DNA from 2 places in the Mesorhizobium sp. M0208 genome. Region 2 is predicted to be linked to the other one. Evidence: predicted binding sites of a transcription regulator. Region 2 holds the regulator's gene; the other holds the start of a gene.
The links. Region 2 encodes PhoB, which activates phosphate uptake and scavenging genes when phosphate is short. Its sites were predicted from a motif close to TGTCATNNANCTGTCAT; they were not measured.

Region 1 (4,484 bases), on a different contig from region 2:
GTCGGCGACGGGTCCATCACATAGCGGCCCTCGACCTTGACCGGATAGGCATAGGTGGTGGCGATGCGGCCATGTTTGGCGATGTCCTCGTAGAGTTTTACATGCATCAGGCCATATTCCTCCAGCGCATGCATTTTGCGCGTCTCGGTCTCGCGTGGCTCGAGGAAGCGCAGCGGCTCGGGGATCGGCACCTGATAGACCAGCACCTGACCCGCACTCAGCGGATGCTCGGGGATGCGGTGGCGAGTCTGGATGATGGTCGCCTTCGCCGTCTCAGTGGTGACAGCGACATTGGCGACCTTCTTGAAGAAGGCGCAGATCGAGACGGCATTGGTGGTGTCGTCGGCGCCCTGGTCGATGACCTTGAGCACATCGAGGGGGCCAATGATCGAAGCGGTGACCTGCACACCGCCGGTGCCCCAGCCATAGGGCATCGGCATTTCGCGCGAGGCGAACGGCACCTGATAGCCAGGGATGGCGATGCCCTTGAGGATCGCCCGGCGGATCATCCGCTTGGTCTGCTCGTCGAGATAGGCGAAGTTGTAGGTGGCGATGTCGGTTGGTTGTGCGGTCATTCCGCGGCCTCTCTCTTCTCTTCGGCCTTGCCGGCGTTCTCGCGGGCGTCGTGCTCGGCGCGCATGCGGCGCACGAGGTCGAGCTCGGCCTGGAAATCGACATAGTGCGGCAGCTTCAGATGCTCGACGAAGCCGGTCGCCTGGACATTGTCGGAATGCGAGATGACGAACTCCTCGTCCTGGGCGGCGGCGACGACATCCTCACCCAACTCCGCCGCCCGCAGCGCGCGGTCGCATAGCGCCATGGCCATCGCCTTGCGCTCGCTCTGGCCGAAGACGAGGCCGTAGCCGCGGGTGAATTGCGGCGGCGCCTTGGCCGAGCCCTTGAACTGGTTGACCATCTGGCACTCGGTGACGCGGATACTGCCGAGCGGCACTGCGAAAGGCAGTTCCGGCACGTCGAGCTCCAGCTCGACCTCACCGATACGGACCTCGCCGACGAAGGGATGGTTGCGCGCATAGCCGCGCTGGGTGGAATAGCCGAGCGCCAATAAAAACCCCTCATCGCCGCGCGACAACGCCTGCAGGCGGATGTCGCGCGCCATCGGGAATTCGAGCGGCTCGCGGGTGATGTCGCCGGGGACATGGTCTTCAGGCATGTCGCCGTCGGATTCGATCAGGCCCTCGCGGGCGAGGATGGCCGACACGCGCGGCATGGCTTCCGGCTCGCCTGCACGCTGCTCCGGCTCGGCGACTTCGCCGCCTGCGGCAAGCTCGGGATCGAGCAGCCGGTGGGTGTAGTCGAAAGTCGGGCCGAGCAACTGGCCGCCGGGCAGGTCCTTGTAGGTCGCCGACACCCGCCGCTCGACCAGCATCGTGCCGGTGTCGACCGCCTTGGTGTAGCCGAAACGCGGCAGCGTGGTGCGATAGGCGCGAATGAGGAAGATCGCCTCGATCATGTCGCCGCGCGCCTGGACGATGGCGAGTGCCGCCAATTCCCTGTCGTAGAGCGAACCTTCACTCATCACCCGGTCGACGCCGAGCGCCAGTTGCTCGACGATCTGGTCGAGGCGAAGTGCGGGCACCGAACGATCGCCGCGCCGGCGGTCGGCGAGCAGTTTGTGGGCGTTGCGAATGGCCGCTTCGCCACCCTTTACCGCGACATACATCCTATGCCTCCATCGTCTTGATGCGCGTCGTGCGCGGCAGGCAGGCAATTGCTTCGGACGTGGCGAGGATGATGTCGATGCCACGCGGAAAGCGCTGGTTGTTCTGCTTCCATTGCTCGACAAAATGGCGCGGCATTTGCGCCGGCGCAATCGTCGCCGTCTTCTCGATGCCCGGGCCTTCGAGCAGCAGCGGAGCGCCGGAGACAAGATCGCTGATCTCGAGGATCAGCGTCGTGGAGCGATCGGGATAATCCTGGGTGCCTTGCGAAAACCCGTCGAGCGCCATCATCTCGGCCGGCGTGGCGATCAGCGCGAAATGCGCGTCGGCCGGGGTGTTGGCCAGCGGCGCGCCGGTATGGAAGCCAAGCCAGGATTTCACCGTCGCTGAAGCCTGCAAGGCGGGGTCGAGCCAGAGCGGCGTGTCGTTATCGCACAGCGCCAGCGCAATGGCGCCCGCGGTGGCTGACAGCGGCGTCGGTGGACGGGTAAAGACCGGCAGGGGCTGCAGTGTGCCCGGCCGGGCCATCGCGTCCATCACTGCCCGGAAGACCGTCTGGGCGTCGAACACCGGATCGGCAAAGCCGCCTTCGATCGCTTGGGTTACGATGTCCATCAGTCTTCTCCGCGTACCATGGTGAAGAAATCGACCTTGGTCGCCGCCGTCTCGGCGCGGCGCTGGTCACGGGCCTCGGCCAGTGCCGCCTGCAAGGGCGCGACGAGCCTGGTCTCGACCTCGTTGCGGTGAGCCGGGTCCTGCCACAGCGCATCGGCGATTGCCGCCAGCCTTGCCTTCTGCTTGTCGCGGCCGAGCGCATAGCAGTGGCCGACCTGTCCGGAGGCGAGCCGGACGGTGGCGCGGGTGACCGTCGTCTCGCCAACGTTGAACGGCGCGCCGCCGCCACCGATGCGGCCACGCACGGTGACCAGGCCGGTTTCGGGGCCGCGCAGGAGTTCCGCCTCCGAAGGCAGGCCGGCTTCGTTCCACAGACGGACGATATCGTCGCCGGTCGATTGCGCCAGCGTTGCCATAACGGCCTTGCGCCCAGCCTGATCGCGGGCTTCCTGTCCTCGCATGGTTAACATTCCCTTGCATCGAAATTTGTCTATTGATATAGACAATTATACAAATTATACCTATTATCTAATGCGTGTCTATGACGGGTGCATGACAAGGGCGAGAAGAGGGGGCGCAAAGGTTGGGGCAGAAAATGATCGGACAAGCCAACAGCATCGAGCGGCGCAGCGGTGTCGCGCTGTGGCGGCAGATCGCCGATCAGATACTGCATTCGATTTCCGTCGGCGATTTTCCCGAAAATGCGGCGTTGCCGCCGGAGGTGGCACTTGCCGAGCGCTATGGCGTCAACCGCCACACCGTCCGCAGCGCCATTGCAGCGCTGGTGCAGGAGGGTGTGCTCAGGGCAGAGCAGGGGCGGGGCACCTTCGTGCTGTCGCGCAGGCGGCTGTCATATCCGATCGGCGCCCGCACCCGCTTTTCGGAGGGATTGCAAGGACAGGCGTCCGACCGGCATATCACCTTGCTTGCGTCATCGGTCGAGCCTGCCAACCGTCGTGTGGCAGAGAGCTTAGGCCTTGCAAAGGGGGCCGACGTGATACGTCTGGAAACGCGCGGCGAAGCCGATGGAATGCCAGTGTCCCGCGCTGCCGGCTGGTTCGATGCCAGGCGCTTTGCCGGCATCGATGCTGCCATGGCGGAAACCGGTTCGATCACCGCATCGCTGGCACGTTTTGGCATTGACGACTATCTGCGGCAATCGACGGTGTTGTCGGCGCGCCATGCCGATGCGGCCGACCTTGCGGACCTCGACCTGCAGCCCGGCGCCATCGTGCTGGTGACGGTCGCCGTCAACGTCACGCCCGACGGTCAGCCGATCCAGTTTTCGGAGTCGCGCTTCCCGGCCGAGCGGATCGAGCTCAAACTGTCGGCGCTTTGAGGTGCGCCAGCATCATGCGACCTGGATAACGGCCTTGATCAGGCCGGACTTCTCATGCGCCCAGCGGGCAAGATCGTGCGGCGTTTCGCCAAGCGTCGTGCGGTGCGTGACGAGCTTTGCCAACGGCACCGCGCCGTTGCGGATCGAGGCGGCGACATGGTCGAAATCGGCACGCAGCGCGTTGCGGCTGCCGATCAGCATCATCTCGCGCTTGTGGAATTCGGGATCGGAAAAGGCGATGTCGTCCTTGACGACGCTGACCAGGACCAGCGCCCCGCCATGCGCGACATGGGCGAAGGCCGACTGCACCGACTGGGTGTTGCCGGTGGCATCGAAAACCATGTCAAAACCGTCGCCGTCGGTTGCTTGCCGCACCAGGTCCGCAGCAGCGCCCTGCGAGCCGTCGAGGGTCGCGAAGCCGAGTTCGCTTTCGGCGAAACCCAGCCTCTCCGCACTCATGTCGAGCAGCGTCACGTCGAGCCCGGCGATGCGGGCGAACAGCGCCGTGCCGAGCCCGATGGGGCCGGCGCCAATGACCAGCGTGCGCGCACCTGGATCAGCCAGCGAGCGCCGCACGGCATGCGCGCCGATCGCCAGGAATTCGACGGCAGCAGCATCGGCCAGCGACAAGCCGTTTGCCGGATAAAGATTTTGCGCCGGCACCAGGATTTGCTCGCACATGGCGCCGTCGCGGTGGACGCCGAGCACCTCGATCTTAACGCAGCAATTCGGCTTGCCTTGCCGGCAGGCGATGCATTTGCCGCAGGCGAGATAGGGATTGACGACCACCGGTTCGCCGATTGCCAGATCGACGCCCTCACCAACCTCGATCACGGTGCCGGAAACTT
Region 2 (4,484 bases):
AGATAGAACACGTCCTTGTTCTCGATCAGCCGGTCATAGCCGACGACCGGGATGCCTTCGTCCAGTGCCTTCTGCACGGCCGGCCCGATGGCCGAGGCATCCTGTGCCAGGATGATCAGCGCATTGGCACCCTGCGAGATCAGGCTCTCGACGTCGGTGAGCTGCTTGCCGGGGTTGGACTGTGCGTCGGCGGAAATATACTTGTCGCCGGCGGCCTCGATGGCCGCCTTCATTGCGGCCTCGTCGGTCTTCCAGCGCTCTTCCTGGAAGTTCGACCAGGAAACGCCGATGACCTTGTCTTTCGCCTGCGCCACCGACGCCAGCGCCAGCGTCATGGCGACACCCGCCAGAATGGCGGTCGTGAATTTCTTCATCATATCCTCCCTGCGCCGCGTACGGCGTGACCAATTGCTCAACGACCAGCTTAGAAGCTCTAATTTTTTCGAGCCTCGAAAAAATACTGGCCCGATCTCCGGCTGCTGTCAACATCGATTGTGATGGATTTTGATGACTGTGCGAGTTTTTTCGAGCGTCGGAATAAACGATGACAGCGCCACCTGCATCTGACACTATTTGCCGCATCCGACACTATTTGTCGGACATTACCGACGGCTTCCGGTTCATGAGCGGCCGCGGCAACCGGGAGGAAAGCAAAACGATGTCGGTCGGAATCCGCCACGACGATTTGCGCCGGCGCAACCGGGCGATGGTGATCTCGGCGGTGCGCCGGGCCGGCCAGCCGTCGCGTACGGAGATCGCAGCCACCACCGGCCTCAGTCATTCAACCATATCGGCGATCTCCTCCGACCTGATACGGGAAGGCATCCTCGCCGAGAGCAAGGCAAGTGAGGCCGTTTCGTTGAAACGCGGTCGTCCGCAGGTCGGCCTCGCCCTCAACCCGGAAGCGGCGGCGGTGCTGACCGTGGTGTTGTCACTGAATTTCCTGTCGGCCGCCATTATCGACTATGCGGGACAGGTGGTCGCCGAGGAACAGCGCCGGCTGGACACGCTGACCATGCCGCGCGACGAGCTGATCCGCGAATGCATGGCCATCGTCCGGCGCCGGCTCGAGGACCCAGACCTTGACGCCCGCAGTGTCGCCCGCATCGCCCTGGCGATTCAGGGCATTACCGACTCCCCTGCACGCGCCATGCTGTGGTCGCCGATCACGCCGCAGACCGACATCGCCTTTGCCGACATGCTGGAAGACGAATTCGGTATCCCGGCCACGGTGGAGAACGACTGCAATATGATGGCGGTGGCTTTGCGCTGGCGCGATCCGGATCGCTATCGCGACGACTTCATCGCCATCCTGCTTTCGCATGGCATCGGTATGGGGCTTGTGCTGAAGGGCGAACTGTTCACCGGGACGCATTCCTCGGGCGGCGAATTTGGCCACATGATCCATCGTCCGGGCGGAGCGCTCTGCCGTTGCGGGCGGCGCGGCTGCATCGAAGCCTATGCCGGCAACTATGCCATCTGGCGCAACGCCAGGCAGATGAGCGAAGACAGCGAACCTATCGCCGACGTCAGCGACGCCGACATGCGCGCGCTGGCCGCCCGCGCGCGCGAGAAGGATGGGCCGGAACGCGAGGCCTACCGCAAGGCCGGCGAAGCGCTGGGTTTCGGTCTCGGCTCGCTGTTCGCGCTGATCGATCCGGCACCGGTCGCGATGGTCGGCGCCAGTGCCGCCGCCTTCGATCTGATCGAGCCGGCCTTGCGCAAGGCCATCGCCCAGACCGCCGGCGGCCAGCACTCGGGCTCGATCTCCTTCGATACCGAGCCGAACGAATTGCCGCTGATCCGCGAAGGCTGCGCGATGCGGGCGTTAAGCTTCGTCGACCAGGAGATTTTCGCGCCGGGCGCGCAAATGAGGCCCGGCGTCAGAAAGAACGTCGCCTGACCAGGCGGGTCAATCTTCCCTGATCGCATAGCCGGCACCGCGGATGGTGCGGATGACATCCGGCATGCGGCCGTTATTGACGGCTTTACGCAGCCGCCCGACATGGACGTCGACGGTGCGTTCGTCGATGTAGATCGTCTCGCCCCAGACATTATCGAGCAACTGGCTACGCGAGAAGACGCGGCCCGGATGCCGCATCATGAACTCGAGCAACCGGAATTCGGTCGGCCCGAGCCTGATTTCGCTCTTCTTGCGATAGACCCTGTGCGATTCGCGATCGAGCACGATGTCGCCGACCTTCAGCACGCTGGACAGCACTTCCGGCTTGGCGCGCCGCAGCAGCGCCTTGACCCTGGCCATGAATTCCGGCGTCGAAAACGGTTTGACGAGATAGTCGTCGGCGCCGGTCGAAAGACCGCGCACCCGATCGCTCTCCTCGCCGCGCGCGGTCAGCATGATGATCGGCAGCCGCTCGGTTTCGGGGCGCACGCGCAACCGGCGGCAGAGCTCGATGCCGGAAACCGCCGGTATCATCCAGTCGAGCACCAGAAGGTCGGGCACATTCTCCTGCAAACGGATCTCGGCTTCGTCGCCGCGTGTCACCACCTCGACCTGGTAGCCTTCGGATTCGAGATTGTAGCGGAGCAGCACGCCCAACGGCTCCTCGTCCTCCACCACCATTATGCGTGGTGCGATCATCGGCTGGGCACCCCCATCATGTCACCGGCGCGGACATTGTCGTTTCGTCCTGCTTCGGACGATTGACCGGCAATTGTTCGCCGGTCAGCACATAATACGCATTTTCGGCGATGTTGGTGACATGGTCGCCGATCCGCTCGAGATTCTTGGCGCAGAACAGCAGATGCGTGCAAGCAGTGATGTTGCGCGGATCTTCCATCATGTAGGTTAACAGCTCGCGGAACACGGACGTGTATTTGACGTCGATACGCTCGTCGGCGGCGCGCAGCTTGGCCAAGGCGGCCGCATCGCCTGCAGCATACTCCTCGATGACGCCCTGCACCTGGATGAGCACTAGCTGCGCCATCGCATCGATGGAATGCGATAGGTCGCGCGGCGTGGCGCTGAGGCCGACCGCGCTCACACGCTTGGCGATATTCTTGGCAAGGTCGCCGATGCGTTCGAGGTCGCCGGCCATGCGGATCGCTCCGACGACATGGCGCAGATCGTGAGCCATTGGCTGGCGCTTGGCGATCAGGGTGATGGCGCGATCGTCCAGTTCGCGTTGACGCGCATCCATGATGGCGTCGTCGGAGACGACGCGTTGCGCCAGCACGTTATCGGAATTCAACAGGGCCTTGGTCGCCCCGCCGACCATCGAACCGGCGAGGTCGGCCATGTCGCGGATCAGCTTGCTGATCTGCTCGAGATCCTCGTCGAAAGAAGCGACTGTGTGTTCGCCCATGGTCCTGTCCTCATATGCATGATCGGAACGGCTCAGCCGAAGCGGCCAGTGATGTAGTCCTGCGTGCGCTTCTCGCGGGGCGACGTGAATATCTTCTCGGTCCGGTCGAACTCGACCAGTTCACCCAGATACATGAAGGCGGTCTGGCGCGACACGCGCGCCGCTTGCTGCATGTTGTGGGTGACGATGACGATCGTGTAGTCGGCTTGCAACTCGTCGATCAGTTCCTCGATCTTGGCCGTCGACAGCGGGTCGAGGGCCGAAGCCGGTTCGTCGAGCAGGATGACTTCCGGCTTCACTGCCACGGTGCGGGCAATGCAGAGCCGCTGCTGCTGGCCGCCGGACAGGCTCAAGCCGCTGGCGTTTAGCTTGTCCTTGACCTCGCTCCACAGCGCGGCCCGCTTCAACGCTTGCTCGACGCGGCCGTCCATCTCGGACTTGCCGAGATTCTCGTAGAGCCTGACGCCGAAGGCGATGTTCTCATAGATCGACATCGGGAACGGCGTCGGCTTCTGGAATACCATGCCGATCTTTGTCCTGAGGAGGTTGAGATCCTGCGACCGGTCGAGAATGTTCTTGCCGTCAAGCAGCACCTGGCCCTCGGCGGTCTGTTTCGGGTAGAGCTCGTAGATGCGGTTGAAGACGCGCAGCAGCGTCGATTTCCCGCAACCCGAAGGGCCGATGAAGGCCGTGACGCTGCGCTCGGGCAGCGACAGGCTGATGTCCTTAAGCGCCTTGCTCTGGCCGTAGTAGAAGTTGAGGTTCTTGACCTCGATCTTGGTCTTCTTGGCGACCGTTTCGGTCATCGTCATGTCTGGGGACAACATCTGTGTCATCTGTCCTCTCTGCGTCCGGTAAGGCTGCGGGCGAGGATGCTCAAGCCCAGAACCGTCAGGGTGATTATGAGTGCGCCGGTCCACGCCAGTTGCTGCCATTCCTCGTAAGGGCTGAGAGCGAACTGGAAGATGGTCACCGGCAGGCTGGCCATCGGCGCGTTGATATTGCTGCTCCAGAACTGGTTGTTGAGCGCGGTGAAAAGCAGCGGCGCCGTCTCGCCGGAAATGCGTGCTATCGCCAGCAATATGCCGGTGACGATGCCGGACAATGCGGCGCGGTAGGCGACCGAACGGATCACCACCCAGCGTGGCGCGCCGATCG

Region 1: phnF (phosphonate metabolism transcriptional regulator PhnF) is a predicted target of PhoB. The motif match lies at 2,839-2,855, and genes of this name have one in related genera.

The regions. Positions count from the first base shown of each region.
Region 1 covers NZ_JAMYSP010000042.1:14,072-18,555, reverse strand. The annotation lists gene NKJ17_RS28645 (alpha-D-ribose 1-methylphosphonate 5-phosphate C-P-lyase PhnJ) at 1-575, opposite strand, end outside; gene NKJ17_RS28640 (carbon-phosphorus lyase complex subunit) at 572-1,684, opposite strand; gene phnH (phosphonate C-P lyase system protein PhnH) at 1,686-2,297, opposite strand; gene phnG (phosphonate C-P lyase system protein PhnG) at 2,297-2,758, opposite strand; gene phnF (phosphonate metabolism transcriptional regulator PhnF) at 2,893-3,636, shown strand; gene NKJ17_RS28620 (zinc-binding alcohol dehydrogenase family protein) at 3,649-4,484, opposite strand, start outside.
Region 2 covers NZ_JAMYSP010000003.1:257,006-261,489, reverse strand. The annotation lists gene xylF (D-xylose ABC transporter substrate-binding protein) at 1-374, opposite strand, end outside; gene NKJ17_RS05110 (ROK family protein) at 659-1,903, shown strand; gene phoB (phosphate regulon transcriptional regulator PhoB) at 1,913-2,602, opposite strand; gene phoU (phosphate signaling complex protein PhoU) at 2,619-3,326, opposite strand; gene pstB (phosphate ABC transporter ATP-binding protein PstB) at 3,359-4,162, opposite strand; gene pstA (phosphate ABC transporter permease PstA) at 4,159-4,484, opposite strand, start outside.